DNA from 2 places in the Streptomyces sp. NPDC059874 genome. Region 1 is predicted to be linked to the other one. Evidence: riboswitches for the same ligand, from Rfam matches in the RefSeq annotation. Region 1 holds a riboswitch; the other holds the start of a gene.
What was found. A riboswitch is a leader RNA that binds a small molecule or an ion and turns the genes downstream of it on or off. The one in region 1 is predicted to bind S-adenosylmethionine.
Positions count from the first base shown of each region.

Region 2: another riboswitch for S-adenosylmethionine. It lies ahead of thrC (threonine synthase); the one in region 1 lies ahead of ACFV9H_RS33620 (aminotransferase class V-fold PLP-dependent enzyme).

Region 1 is NZ_JBHWJY010000084.1:986-8,303, reverse strand. Features, by position in the region: gene ACFV9H_RS33645 (heme-copper oxidase subunit III) at 1-103, shown strand, start outside; gene ACFV9H_RS33640 (c-type cytochrome) at 180-989, shown strand; gene ACFV9H_RS33635 (Rieske 2Fe-2S domain-containing protein) at 986-2,047, shown strand; gene ACFV9H_RS33630 (cytochrome bc complex cytochrome b subunit) at 2,044-3,675, shown strand; gene trpD (anthranilate phosphoribosyltransferase) at 3,841-4,905, shown strand; SAM riboswitch class IV at 4,995-5,111, shown strand; gene ACFV9H_RS33620 (aminotransferase class V-fold PLP-dependent enzyme) at 5,352-6,737, shown strand; gene ACFV9H_RS33615 (ferredoxin) at 6,751-7,305, shown strand; gene ACFV9H_RS33610 (ferredoxin) at 7,302-7,318, shown strand, end outside.
Region 2 is NZ_JBHWJY010000042.1:64,422-71,739, forward strand. Features, by position in the region: gene ACFV9H_RS23635 (phosphoribosylanthranilate isomerase) at 1-441, opposite strand, end outside; gene ACFV9H_RS23640 (hypothetical protein) at 459-656, opposite strand; gene groL (chaperonin GroEL) at 729-2,351, opposite strand; gene ACFV9H_RS23650 (cold-shock protein) at 2,694-2,900, opposite strand; gene ACFV9H_RS23655 (MoaD/ThiS family protein) at 3,296-3,574, opposite strand; gene thrC (threonine synthase) at 3,609-4,907, opposite strand; SAM riboswitch class I at 4,901-5,060, opposite strand; gene ACFV9H_RS23665 (glucosyl-3-phosphoglycerate synthase) at 5,246-6,196, shown strand; gene ACFV9H_RS23670 (trehalose-6-phosphate synthase) at 6,243-7,318, shown strand, end outside.

The sequences.
Region 1 (7,318 bases):
CACCCACGAACAGGCCACGTCGGCCATCGTCGTGTCCTACTACTGGCACTTCGTCGATGTCGTCTGGATCGGCCTCTTCGCGACGATCTACCTGATCAAGTAGCGAACACGTCACCGGGCTCGACCCGGCACACCATCCAGAAACACCGACGCAGAAGATCCTGACACCGGGGTAATCCGTGAAAAAGCTCTCCGCACGACGACGCCATCCGCTGGCGGCGGTCGTCGTTCTACTCCTCGCGCTGGCGGCCACTGGGGGGCTGTACGCCGCCTTCGCCCCCGCGGGCAAGGCGCAGGCCGATGAAACCGCCCAGTCCCTCGCCATCGAGGAGGGCAAGAAGCTCTACGCCGTGGGTTGCGCAAGCTGCCACGGAACCGGCGGTCAGGGTTCCACTGACGGCCCCAGCCTGGTCGGCGTCGGCTCCGCGGCCGTCGACTTCCAGGTGAGCACGGGCCGCATGCCCGCCCAGCAGCCCGGCGCCCAGGTGCCGAAGAAGCCCAACATCTACACCCAGGCCCAGATCGACCAGCTGGCCGCGTACATCGCGTCCCTCGGCGCCGGCCCGATCACGCCGACCGAGAAGCAGTACGACCCGGCGGGTGCCGACATCGCCAAGGGTGGTGAGCTGTTCCGCAACAACTGCGCGCAGTGCCACAACTTCACCGGCGAGGGCGGCGCTCTCACGAACGGCAAGTACGCCCCCAACCTTGAGGACGTCTCGCCGAAGCACATCTACGAGGCCATGCTCACCGGCCCGCAGAACATGCCCTCCTTCCCGGACAGCACCATGCCGGAGAAGCAGAAGAAGGACATCATCGCGTACCTGGAGAACGTCAACGGCGAGAAGTCGACCAGCCCCGGTGGTCTGAAGCTCGGTGGCCTCGGCCCCGTGTCCGAGGGTCTCTTCGGCTGGATCTTCGCCCTGGGTGCGTTGATCGCTGTCGCCGTCTGGGTCGCGGCCCACACCGCTAAGGCCAAGAAGTCATGAGTAGCCAAGACATTCCCGAAGAGAAGCACCTGCCGAGCGAGCAGGGCGACGCCCACCACGGTGGCGTAGCGGTCGCGGACGACCCGTTCGCGGACCCGGGCCTCCCGGTCCACAAGCCGCGCATCCAGGACATCGACGAGCGGGCGGCGAAGCGCTCCGAGCGCACCGTCGCGATGCTGTTCACGCTCTCGATGCTGGCCACGATCGGCTTCATCGTCGCGTACGTGACCATCCCGGTCGAGAAGATCGTCTACATCTTCCCCATCGGGAAGGTGAGCGCGCTCAACTTCGCCCTGGGCATGACCCTGGGCGCGGCCCTCTTCTGCATCGGCGCCGGCGCGGTCCACTGGGCCCGCACCCTGATGTCCGACGTCGAGGTCGCCGACGAGCGTCACCCGATCGCCGCTCCGCCGGAGGTCAAGGCCAAGGTCCTGCAGGACTTCGCCGACGGTGCGAACGAGTCCGGCATCGGCCGCCGTCCGCTGATCCGCAACACGATGCTGGGCGCGCTGGCCATGCTGCCGCTCTCCGCCGTGATGATCCTGCGCGACACGGGCCCGATGCCCGAGGACAAGCTGCGCAAGACCCTGTGGGCCAAGGGCAAGCTGCTCATCAACCAGAACACGATGGAGCCGCTGCGTCCCGAGGACGTCCTGGTGGGTTCGCTGACCTTCGCCATGCCGGAAGGCCTGGAGGAGGAGCAGCACGACTTCCAGACCCAGATCGCCAAGGCCGCCCTGATGATCGTCCGCATCCAGCCGGAGGACATCAAGGACAAGCAGGAACTGGAGTGGTCCCACGACGGGATCGTGGCCTACTCCAAGATCTGCACCCACGTCGGCTGCCCGATCAGCCTGTACGAGCAGCAGACGCACCACGTGCTCTGCCCGTGCCACCAGTCCACCTTCGACCTCTCCGACGGCGCCCGTGTCATCTTCGGCCCGGCCGGTCACGCGCTTCCGCAGCTGCGGATCGGCGTGAATGACGAAGGCTTCCTCGAAGCGCTCGGCGACTTCGAAGAGCCCGTCGGTCCTGCATTCTGGGAGCGCGGCAAATGAGCACTGCCACTGAGTCCAAGACGGCGCGCAAAGCGCCCGCCGGCGAGCGCGTAGCGGACTGGGCGGACGGACGCCTGGGCATCTACAGCCTGGCCAAGTCCAACATGCGCAAGATCTTCCCGGACCACTGGTCCTTCATGCTGGGCGAGATCTGCCTCTACACCTTCATCATCATCATCCTCACGGGTGTGTACCTGACGCTGTTCTTCCACCCGAGCATGAACGAGGTCGTGTACCACGGCTCGTACGTGCCGATGCAGGGCGTCATGATGTCCGAGGCCTTCGCTTCGACCCTCGACATCAGCTTCGACGTCCGCGGTGGTCTGCTCATCCGTCAGATCCACCACTGGGCCGCGCTGATCTTCGTCGCGGCGATGGTCGTGCACATGATGCGCGTCTTCTTCACCGGCGCGTTCCGCAAGCCGCGTGAGATCAACTGGATCTTCGGCTTCCTGCTGCTGTTCCTCGGCATGTTCACCGGTTTCACCGGTTACTCGCTGCCGGACGACCTGCTGTCGGGTACCGGTGTCCGCTTCATGCAGGGCGCGATCCTGTCCGTGCCGGTCATCGGCACGTACCTGTCGTTCTTCCTCTTCGGCGGAGAGTTCCCGGGCGGCGACTTCGTCGCACGGTTCTACTCGATCCACATCCTGCTGCTGCCCGGCATCATGATGGGCCTGCTGGTGGCCCACCTGATCCTGGTCTTCTACCACAAGCACACCCAGTTCGCGGGCCCCGGCAAGACGAACAACAACGTCGTCGGCATGCCGCTGCTGCCGGTCTACATGGCCAAGGCCGGAGGCTTCTTCTTCCTGGTCTTCGGTGTCGTCGCGGCCGTCGCGGCCATCGCCTCGATCAACCCGATCTGGGCGCTCGGCCCGTACCGTCCGGACCACGTGTCCACCGGTGCGCAGCCCGACTGGTACATGGGTATGCCGGAAGGCCTGATCCGAGCCATGCCGGGCTGGGAGATCAACCTGTGGGGCCACACGCTCGTCCTGGGCGTGTTCATCCCGCTGCTGCTCTTCCCGCTGGTGCTGTGCTCGATCGCCGCCTGGCCGTTCATCGAGTCCTGGGTCACCGGGGACAAGCGCGAGCACCACATCCTGGACCGCCCGCGCAACGTCCCGACCCGTACGGCCTTCGGTGTGGCCTGGCTCGCCGAGTACGTCGTACTGCTCATCGGCGGCGGCAACGACATGTTCGCCCAGTACTTCCACCTGTCGATCAACTCGATCACCTGGTTCGTCCGGATCGGCTTCTTCGTCGTCCCGGTCGTCGCCTTCATCATCACCAAGCGGATCTGCCTCGGCCTCCAGCGCCGGGACCACGACAAGGTGCTGCACGGTCGCGAGACCGGCATCATCAAGCGCCTTCCGCACGGTGAGTTCGTCGAGGTCCACGAGCCGCTGCCGCAGGGTCGCCTGCACACGCTCACCTCGCACGAGCAGTACAAGCCGATCGAGATCGGCCCGACGGTCGACGAGAACGGTGTCGAGCGCAAGGTGAAGGCCATGGAGAAGCTGCGCGCGAAGCTCAGCAAGGGCTTCTACGCGGAGAACAACCAGATTCCGAAGCCCACGGCGGAGGAGTACAAGGAGATCCAGTCCGGCCACGGCCACCACTGATCCCCTGCTTGACCGCATGAGGGACTGATTTCGGTCAGTTCTGGTGTCGCCACGGCGAGAGCCCCGTCCAGTGTCTGGACGGGGCTCTTTGCCGTCTCCAGGGCTGGATAGGCTGAAGCCCTTCCCATTCGACCTGGAAACCTTGACAAGTAGCAGGAGCGGACCATGAACGTTGCGACCCCGGCAGGCGGCGACAGCGTGGCGGCCCCCACCTGGCCGGGCGTTCTCGACGCCCTGCTGACCGGCCGGGACCTGCGCGCCGACGACACCGCCTGGGCCATGGACCGGATCATGCGCGGGGAGGCCACCGACGCCCAGATCGCCGGGTTCGCCGTCGCGCTGCGGGCCAAGGGGGAGACGGTCGACGAGATCAACGGCCTCGTACGGGCCATGTACGCGCACGCCAACCTGATCGACGTGCCGGGCCGGACGGTGGACATCGTCGGTACCGGCGGCGACGGGGCCAAGACGGTCAACATCTCGACGATGTCGGCGATCGTGGTGGCCGGCGCGGGCGCCAAGGTGGTCAAGCACGGCAACCGGGCCGCGTCCTCCGCGAGCGGTTCCTCGGACGTCCTGGAGAAGCTCGGCGTCAACCTCGACCTCACCCCCGCCCGGGTCGCGGAGGTCGCGGAGGAGGCCGGCATCACCTTCTGCTTCGCGGTGAAGTTCCACCCGGCGCTGCGGCACGTCGCCGCGGCCCGCAAGGAGCTGGGCATCCGGACCACCTTCAACTTCCTCGGCCCGCTGACCAACCCGGCCCGGGTACGGGCCCAGGCGACGGGCGTCGCCGACGCCCGGATGGCCCCCATCGTGGCGGGCGTACTCGCCGAACGGGGCTCGTCGGCGCTGGTATTCCGCGGTGACGACGGCCTGGACGAGCTGACCACGACGTCGACCTCGCGCGTCTGGTGGGTCCGCGACGGCAAGGTCGAGGAGCAGTCCTTCGACCCGCGCGACGTGGGCATCCCCCTGGTCGACGTCTCCGCCCTGGCCGGCGCGGACTCCGCGTACAACGCGGACGTCGCCCGCCGCCTGCTGGCGGGGGAGACGGGACCGGTCCGCGAAGCGGTGCTGCTGAACGCGGCGGCGGCCCTGGTCGCACTGGACCCGGGCACGGGCACGCTGGAGGAGCAGCTCGCGGCCGGCGTCACCCGCGCGGCGCAGTCCATCGACTCGGGTTCCGCGCGGGCCGTGCTGGAGCGGTGGGTGGCCGCCAGCAACGCCTGATTCGGCCCGATCATTTCGAGCCAAGACCCCGGTCCAGCATGCGGACCGGGGTCTTGCGCCCGGAGGATCTTGTGGCAGGATGCTGACCAGGTCACGAGTGACAGCGTTTAGGCCCCGGCTTGCTGTCCGGCAACCCTCCTTCCGTGGCGGGGTGCCCCGGGTGATGACCAGGTCGTAGGCAGCAAGGCCTACGGCAAGCGCGGATCCCTCGATACCAGGGGTCCTGGTCTACTCGAGGAGCTTTTTCCGTGAGCAAGCGAATGCGATAGGGCGACTCCGCCCCTTCTTCAACCCTCGGATCAGGGTCACTTCCGCGTACCCGCGAGTGCCCGCCGTTCCTTCCCTTCCGAGGTCTCTTCCCGTACCCCGCTCGGCGGCATCGCCGTGGCCGCGCCGCGTACGGGCACACCGAAGCCATTCCGCCCTGCCTGCCGGGAGACACAGCCATGTCCGCATCCCTGAACACCACCGCCACCGCCACCACCACCGCCGTGGACCCCGCCTGTGCCGAGCCGCTCGCGGTCCTCGGCCGGGACGTCACCGTCCCGCTCGTCACCGGCGGCGAGGTCACCTACGCGGCCCTCGACTACGCGGCCAGCGCCCCCGCTCTCCAGCGGGTCTGGGACGACGTGGCCGCGTACGCCCCGTACTACGGCAGCGTGCACCGCGGCGCCGGCTACCTCTCGCAGCTCTCCACCGACCTCTTCGAGCAGAGCCGGGTCACGGTCGCCGAGTTCCTCGACTGCCGCCCGTCCGACCAGGTGATCTTCACCCGGTCCACCACCGACTCCCTGAACCTGCTCGCCGCCGCGCTCCCCGCCGACTGCCAGGTCTTCGTCTTCGAGACCGAGCACCACGCCTCGCTCCTGCCGTGGACGAACGCGCGGGTCACCTACCTCAACGCCCCCCGCACGCCGGACGAGGCCGTCGCCACGCTGGAGCGCGCGCTCGCCGACCGCGACCCTTACGGCCCGGCGCTGGTCTGCGTCACCGGCGCCTCCAACGTCACCGGTGAGCTGTGGCCGGTGAAGGAGCTCGCCGCCGCCGCGCACGCCCACGGCGCGCGGATCGTCCTGGACGCCGCCCAGTTGGCCCCCCACCACCCCGTCTCGGTCAAGGACCTCGACGTGGACTGGGTCGCCTTCTCCGGGCACAAGCTGTACGCCCCCTTCGGCTCGGGCGTGCTCGCCGGCCGCGCCGACTGGCTCCAGGAGGCCGAGCCGTACCTGGCCGGCGGCGGCGCCTCGCGCAAGGTGGCCCGACGCGAGGACGGCGGCGTGGACGTCGAGTGGCACACCACGGCCGCCCGCCACGAGGCCGGCTCCCCGAACGTCATCGGCGTCTACTCCATCGCCTCCGCCTGCAAGGCCCTCCAGGAGGCCGGGTTCGAGAACCTGGTCGCCCGAGAGAACCACCTCATCGCCAAGGTCCGCGAAGGCCTGGCGGAGGTCCCGGCGGTCCGCGTCCTCTCCCTCTTCGGGGACGACGCCCCGCGCGTCGGCGTCATCTCCTTCGTCGTGGACGGCTGGAACAGCTCCCACTTCGCCGCGGCCCTGTCCGCCGAATACGGCATCGGCGTCCGTGACGGCCTCTTCTGCGCCCACCCGCTGGTCCGCACCCTGCTCGGCAGCGAGCCGCAGGCCCAGGGCGAATGCGGAGCCCCGGAGGCTGCCCCGGGCGAGCGCTCCCTGAACGCGATCCGCGTCAGCTTCGGCGCCGGCACCCCCGACGAGCACGTCGACCGGTTCGTCCACGCCGTCAAGGAGCTCGTCTCGGACGGGGCCAAGTGGCAGTACCGCACCGAAGAGGGCCGGTGCGTTCCCGCCGTGTGACAGGCTGCGGATCATGACCTACTGGGACCCGATACCGGCGCTCGCCGCCCTGGAGCCCGATCCGTTCCTGCCCGAAGGCCCCTGGTCGGGCCGGTGGCAGGAGCGCAACTGGCGCAACGTTCCGGGCCCGTTCTACGGAGCGGATACCGACACCTGTCTGACGGGGCGCCTCCACGCGCCGGACCTGGTCCTGTACGAGGACGAATACGCCCAGGAGTTCGTCTACCGCCAGCCTCGCAACCCGGCGGAGGTGGCAGACCTCTTCATGGCCGCCTGCGAGGAGGCCTTCGGCGGGTACGGCCACGACGGGGATCTGCACTGGACCCCGGACCTGGTCCGTGACTGGTGGCGGGACCGCGGCCGGGTGCGCGAGTGGGCCATGGGCGTCGGCTGGGGCGCCTGGGCGACGTCCGGCAGCGGCTGGCAGCACGACGCGGCGGCCGGAGCGCGCGGGTACGTCACGTACATCGACCGGGGCCTTGGGGACTACCTGCGCGGTTATGCGTTCCGGCTGGCCGAGGGCCGCCCGGCCCGGCCCGGCGAGAGCCTGCCGGAGCTGGGCGCATGACGTACTGGGACCC
Region 2 (7,318 bases), on a different contig from region 1:
GCCCTCCGGGGCGGTGAAGTCGGCGGCGCCCCAGTTCCAGGGCTTGCCGGAGCCGGGATCGGGGGCGTCGAGCAGCAGCAGGTCCTCGCCGTACTCTCCGCAGCGCTTCACGGGCTCGGCGGTGGCCCGCAGCAGGGTACGGCCCTCGGCGCGCAGCGCCGCGAAGTCCTCGGGACCTTCCTCGCCGTGCAGCTGCACGCCCCGCACACCGCTCTCCTCGGTGAAGCGGCGCACCTCCTCGACCGACTGCCGACGGAACACCCCGACGGTGAGCACCCGGTCCGGCACCAACGCGGCGAGCGCCCGCGCGGTGGCGGCGTCGACCGTACGCGGACTCCCGGGCGCGAACACGAACCCCACGGCATCGGCCCCGGCCGCCACGGCGGTTTCGACGTCCCGCTCGGTCCGCAGCCCGCAGATCTTGATGAACACGTCAGTCATGCCAGAAGTCAATCAGGTCAGGCGGGTGCGTCGACGGACAGTCCCGCATCCCGGGCGGCATCGGCCAGGCGCTTGTCGTACGTGACGAACGAGGTCAGCCGCGTGCCGATGCCGAGTGCCGTCGCCAGATGGATGGCATCGAGGCTGCGCACGGTGGCCGGCCGCACGGTCTGGGCCAGGATGCGGATGCCGGGATCAACGCCCGAGGGCGGCACCCCCAGTGGGGGTGCCGCCCTCGGAACGTGTACGGAACAGCCGATCAACCGAGGCCGGAGGCCAGGGGTGGATCAGAAGTCCATGTCACCGCCCGGCATGCCGCCACCGGCAGCCGCGCCGGCCTTCTCGGGCTTGTCGGCGATGACGGCCTCGGTGGTGAGGAAGAGGGCCGCGATGGACGCCGCGTTCTGCAGGGCAGAGCGGGTGACCTTCGCCGGGTCGATGATGCCCTCGGCGATCATGTCGACGTACTCGCCGGTCGCGGCGTTCAGGCCGTGACCGATCGGAAGGTTGCGCACCTTCTCGACGACGACGCCGCCTTCGAGACCACCGTTGACGGCGATCTGCTTCAGCGGGGCCTCCAGCGCGAGCTTCACGGCGTTGGCGCCGGTCGCCTCGTCACCCTCGAGCTCCAGCTTCTCGAAGACCGCGGAGGCCTGCAGCAGGGCCACGCCACCACCGGCGACGATGCCCTCCTCGACGGCCGCCTTCGCGTTGCGAACGGCGTCCTCGATGCGGTGCTTGCGCTCCTTGAGCTCGACCTCGGTCGCGGCACCGGCCTTGATGACGGCCACGCCGCCGGCCAGCTTCGCGAGGCGCTCCTGGAGCTTCTCGCGGTCGTAGTCCGAGTCGGAGTTCTCGATCTCGGCGCGGATCTGGTTCACGCGACCGGCGACCTGGTCGCTGTCACCGGCACCGTCGACGATGGTGGTCTCGTCCTTGGTGATGACGACCTTGCGGGCGCGGCCCAGCAGGTCCAGGCCCGCGTTCTCGAGCTTGAGGCCGACCTCCTCGGAGATGACCGTGCCGCCCGTGAGGATGGCGATGTCACCGAGCATGGCCTTGCGGCGGTCACCGAAGCCCGGGGCCTTGACGGCGACGGACTTGAAGGTGCCGCGGATCTTGTTGACGACCAGGGTCGACAGGGCCTCGCCCTCGACGTCCTCGGCGATGATCAGCAGCGGCTTGCCGGACTGCATGACCTTCTCCAGGAGCGGCAGCAGGTCCTTGACCGAGCCGATCTTGGAGTTGACGATCAGGATGTACGGGTCGTCGAGAGCCGACTCCATACGCTCCATGTCGGTGGCGAAGTACGCCGAGATGTAGCCCTTGTCGAAGCGCATGCCCTCGGTGAGCTCGAGCTCCAGACCGAAGGTCTGCGACTCCTCGACGGTGATGACGCCTTCCTTGCCGACCTTGTCCATGGCCTCGGCGATGAGCTCGCCGATCTGGGTGTCGGCGGCGGAGATGGAGGCCGTCGAAGCGATCTGCTCCTTGGTCTCGACATCCTTGGCCTGGGCGAGCAGGGCGGCGGAGACGGCCTCGACGGCCTTCTCGATACCACGCTTGAGGGCCATCGGGTTGGCGCCGGCGGCCACGTTGCGCAGGCCCTCGCGGACGAGCGCCTGGGCCAGCACGGTGGCGGTGGTCGTACCGTCGCCCGCGACGTCGTCCGTCTTCTTGGCGACTTCCTTGACCAGCTCGGCGCCGATCTTCTCGTACGGGTCCTCGAGCTCGATCTCCTTGGCGATGGAGACACCATCGTTGGTGATCGTGGGGGCGCCCCACTTCTTCTCAAGGACGACGTTGCGACCCTTGGGGCCAAGGGTGACCTTGACGGCGTCGGCGAGCTGGTTCATCCCACGCTCGAGGCCGCGGCGGGCCTCCTCGTCGAACGCAATGATCTTGGCCATCTGAAGTGGTCCTCCCGGACAGCGGTGGATTGCTCCTGGACCGCGCCCGCGCCCGCGACGGACGGCCTGCGGGCTCGGCGGTTCCTTCCCGCCGGACCCTGCGGGCCTCACCGACCCGGTCCTCGTTCAGTAGCACTCTCAACCGGAGAGTGCTAACGCCAATGATTAGCACTCGACCCCCACGAGTGCAAGCGGCTTGGGCCAACACCGGGCCACGATCCAAGGGACGCCCGGCAACGCACGAGGAGCCCGCATCCCTCCTCAAGGATGCGGGCCCCTCGTATGTATGCGCGTACGCGGGTGCGCGCGTACGTGTCGCGTCGGTGGTCGATCGCTCCAGGACTAGCCGAGTGCGAGCTTGACCATGTCCGCCTGCGGACCCTTCTGGCCCTGCGAGATCTCGAACTCGACCCGCTGACCCTCTTCAAGGGTGCGGTACCCGTCCATCTGGATGGCGCTGTAGTGGACGAACACATCCGCACCACCGTCGACCGCGATGAAGCCGTAGCCCTTCTCCGCGTTGAACCACTTGACGGTGCCCTGAGCCATGCCTAACTCCCCTATTACTGGCCCTTGCGCAGGAACGCACTTCGCGGTCCCGGGTCAGAACTTGCGTCGGAACGCGTCGACCGAGGCTGAATGTATCCGCGCCGGTGCTGTCTGCAACAGGTCAATCCGACGAGAAATCTGGACAGCCGGATACATTGAAATGAAGTGAAAATTTGGCATATTCCAGGGCAACTCGGGCCTGACATATCTCGCCAAAGCCCCATACCGCACTTGCACATTGACCCGATGTCGACCCTCACGCGACCCGTTCATATGCGGCGGGCAAGAACAGCGGAGGGGACTTCCCCAACTCTACCGCGCCCAATCAAGCAGAATTACCCCCTCCGCTTTTAGCGGAAGGGGTAATTCTGTTTATCGGAAGCGTTCCGAGCCGATCAGCAGCCGCCCGCGACGGCCGGGATGATCGAGACGCCGGCGCCGTCCGGCGTCGCCGCCTCCAGCCCGCCCTCGAAGCGCACGTCGTCGTCGTTCACGTAGACGTTCACGAAGCGACGGAGCTTGCCCTGGTCGTCCAGGACGCGCGCGGCGATGCCGGGGTGGTTCTGCTCCAGCGACTCGATGACCTCGGCCAGGGTCGCGCCCTCGGCCTTCACCTCGGCGGCGCCGCCGGTGTAGGTGCGCAGGATGGTGGGGATGCGGACGTTGACGCTCATGGCGCTACTGCCTTTCCGGGTGCAGGGGGGAGGGTCAGGCCAGGCCGGCGGCGCGGAACGCGTCCAGGCTCGGGCGGATGGTGGCGGTCTGACCGCTGTCCGCGGCCACCGCCTCCAGGGTCTTGAGGCCGTCACCGGTGTTCAGGATGACGGTCGTCAGCGTCGGGTCGAGCTGCCCGTTCTCGATGAGCTTCTTCGTGACGCCGACGGTCACGCCGCCCGCGGTCTCGGCGAAGATGCCCTCGGTCTGCGCGAGGATCTTGATGGCCTCGACGACCTGCTCGTCGTTGACGTCCTCGACGAAGCCGCCGGTGCGCCGCGCGATGTCCAGGACGTACGGGCCGTCCGCCGGGTTGCCGATGGCCAGGGACTTGGCGATGGTGTTCGGCTTCTGCGGGCGGACCACGTCGTGGCCGGCCTTGAAGGCGGTGGACACCGGGGAGCAGCCCTCGGCCTGGGCGCCGAAGATCTTGTACGGCTTGTCCTCGACGAGGCCGAGCTTGATCAGCTCCTGCAGACCCTTGTCGATCTTCGTCAGCTGGGAGCCGGACGCGATCGGGATGACGAGCTGGTCGGGCAGCTGCCAGCCGAGCTGCTCGCAGATCTCGTACGCGAGGGTCTTGGAGCCCTCGCCGTAGTACGGGCGCAGGTTGACGTTGACGAAGCCCCAGCCCTCGCCCAGCGGGTCGCCGATGAGCTCGGAGCAGAAGCGGTTGACGTCGTCGTAGTTGCCCTCGATGCCGACCAGGTCGCCACCGTAGACACCGGCCATGACGACCTTGCCCTGCTCCAGGTCGTGCGGGATGAACACGCAGGACCGGAAACCGGCGCGGGCGGCCGCGGCGCCGACGGCGCCGGCCAGGTTGCCGGTGGAGGAGCAGGACAGGGTGGTGAAGCCGAAGGCACGGGCGGCCTCGACGGCGATGGCCACGACGCGGTCCTTGAAGGAGTGCGTCGGGTTGCCGGAGTCGTCCTTGACGTAGAGCTTTCCGGTGACGCCGAGCTCCTTGGCCAGGTTGGCCGCGTCCACGAGCTTGGTGAAGCCGGGGTTCAGGCTGGGCTTGGCGGCGACGTCCGCGGGGACGGGCAGCAGCGGGGCGTAGCGCCAGATGTTGTTCGGGCCGGCTTCGATCGCCGCGCGCAGGGCTTCCGGGTCACCGCTGGGGAGGTCGTACGCGACTTCCAGCGGTCCGAAACACTCCACACAGGCGAAGATCGGGCCGAGCTCGAAGCGGGTACCGCACTCGCGGCACGAGAGGCCGGTGGCAGGTCCGAGATCAACAGAGGTGGCAACAGTCTGTGCAGCCATGATGGCGAGGCCCTTTCTCCTCATCTTCCCCATGGCGCACTTCGCCATGAGACGGAATTGGCACCTTCCCTAGCCGGAGGCCTCGCGGGGGTGCGTCGCCAAGACGCATCGCGAGAACCGACTGGAGGGTTGCCGGGGCTTCAACGGGCCGTGTCCCTCTGCCCCTCTGGATGAGCGGTATGGCACCGGCACACGCGCTCTATGGCGCGCCGGTGCGTTTGTTCGCGGGGACCCCCGGCATGCGGTGGTCCATCGCGTTGTTCAAGACTGTAACCGAAGGCTTGGGCAGTTGAGACTGCTGTCCGAACCGCGAGATGGATCACATATCGCACCATAACGCCGATACGCAGGGAGTGCTGAGGGTGCTGGAAGAGGTGGAGCGCTGGCTGGCAGACCGCTCCTGGTCCGCCGCCGACCGACCGCTCGACCAGCTGCTCGACCGGAAACGGGCGGCGGGTACCACGGTCAGCGTGGTGCTGCCCGCACTCGACGAGGAGCAGACCGTCGGGGCGATCGTCGAGGTGATCCGGCGCGAGCTGATCGAGGGACTGCCGGTCCCGCTGGTCGACGAGCTGGTGGTAATCGACTCGGGCTCAAGTGACCGGACGGCCGAGGTGGCGGCGAAGGCCGGTGCCCGGGTGGTGCACCGCGACGAGCTGCTGCCGCGGATCCCGGCGCTGCCCGGCAAGGGCGAGGTGCTGTGGCGCTCGCTGCTGGCGACCACCGGGGACATCGTCTGCTTCGTCGACGCCGACCTGCGCGACTTCTCGGCCACGTTCGTGTCGGGGATCGTCGGCCCGCTGCTGACGGAGCCGGACGTGCAGTTCGTCAAGGCGATGTACGACCGTCCGCTCGGGGACGCCCCGGGCCAGGGCGGCCGGGTCACCGAGCTGGTCGCCCGCCCCCTCCTCAACCTCCACTGGCCGCAGCTGGCCGGCTTCGTGCAGCCGCTGGGCGGCGAGTACGCGGTGCGCCGCTCGCTGCTGGAGCGGCTGCCGTTCCCCGTCGGGTACGGCGTCGAGCTGGGCCTGCTGGTGGACGCGCTGCACACGGTCGGGCTGGACGCGCTGGCCCAGGTGGACGTGGGCGTACGCGTGCACCGCCATCAGGACGGTCAGGCGTTGGGCCGGATGGCCGCGGCGATCTACCGCACGGCCCTGGTGCGGCTCTCGCGCGGGCATCTCGTACGGCCGGAGCTGACGCAGTTCGAGCGCGGGCCGGTGGGTTTCGTACCGCACACGTACGCGGTGGACACCGAGGAGCGGCCGCCGATGCTCGGCGTCAGGGAGTACGCGCTGCGTCGCGTGGCGTGAGGTTTCGCATGGTTTGAGGGGGACCCGGCTGGGCTAGGTGTGCCGCATGGCTTCTCAGGTACTCGTCGCAGCGAACCGCGGTCCGCTCTCCTACGCCCTCGCCGCCGACGGCACGCTCAGCGCCCGGCGCGGCGGGGGCGGTCTCGTCTCCGGCCTCTCCGCGGCCCTCGCGGAACAACCGGAGGCGCTGTGGATCTGCGCGGCCCTGTCGGAGGCGGACCGCGAGGCGGTCCGGCGGGGGGTGGCCGAGCCCGGCGTCCGGATGCTGGACATCGATCCCACCGTCTACGACGACGCGTACAACGGCATCGCCAACTCGGTGCTGTGGTTCACCCACCACCACCTGTACGACGTACCGCGCGAGCCGGTCTTCGACGCGCGGTTCCGGCGCCGCTGGGAGTCGTACGTGACCTACAACCGCGCCTTCGCGCAGGCCCTCGCCGAGGAGGCGGCCGAGGGGGCGTGCGTACTGGTCCAGGACTACCACCTGGCCCTGGTCCCCGGGCAGTTGCGCGAGCTGCGGCCCGACCTGCGCATCGCGCACTTCACGCACACACCCTGGGCCTCGCTGGAGTTCCTGGACATGCTGCCGGAGGACATCCGGTCGGAGCTGATGTGGGGGATGCTCGGCGCGGACCGTCTCGGCTTCCACACCTGGTCCTGGGCCTCGGCCTTCATTGCCGGCGCGGAGACGGACGACGCGATCGGCCTCGCGTGGGGGGCGCTGCCGGGCGGCGACCGGCGGCGCGGGGTGCAGTACCGGAAGGCCGGCGCGGACATCCGCTTCACGGACGTGGGCGTGTACCCCCTCGGCGTGGACGCGGACGACCTGCGGGCGCTCGCGCACCGGCCGGTGGTGGACGACAAACTGGCGGGGCTGCGCGCCGAGGTCGGCGACCGCAGGACGATCGTCCGGGTGGACCGCACCGAACTGTCGAAGAACATCCTGCGCGGGCTGCTGGCCTACCGGGAGCTGCTCACGGCCCACCCCGAATGGCGGGGCCGGGTGGTCCACCTGGCGTCCGCGTACCCGTCGCGGCAGGACCTGGAGGTGTACCGGACGTACACGGCGTCGGTGGCGAAGCTGGCGGCCGACATCAACGAGGAGTTCGGTGCTCCGGA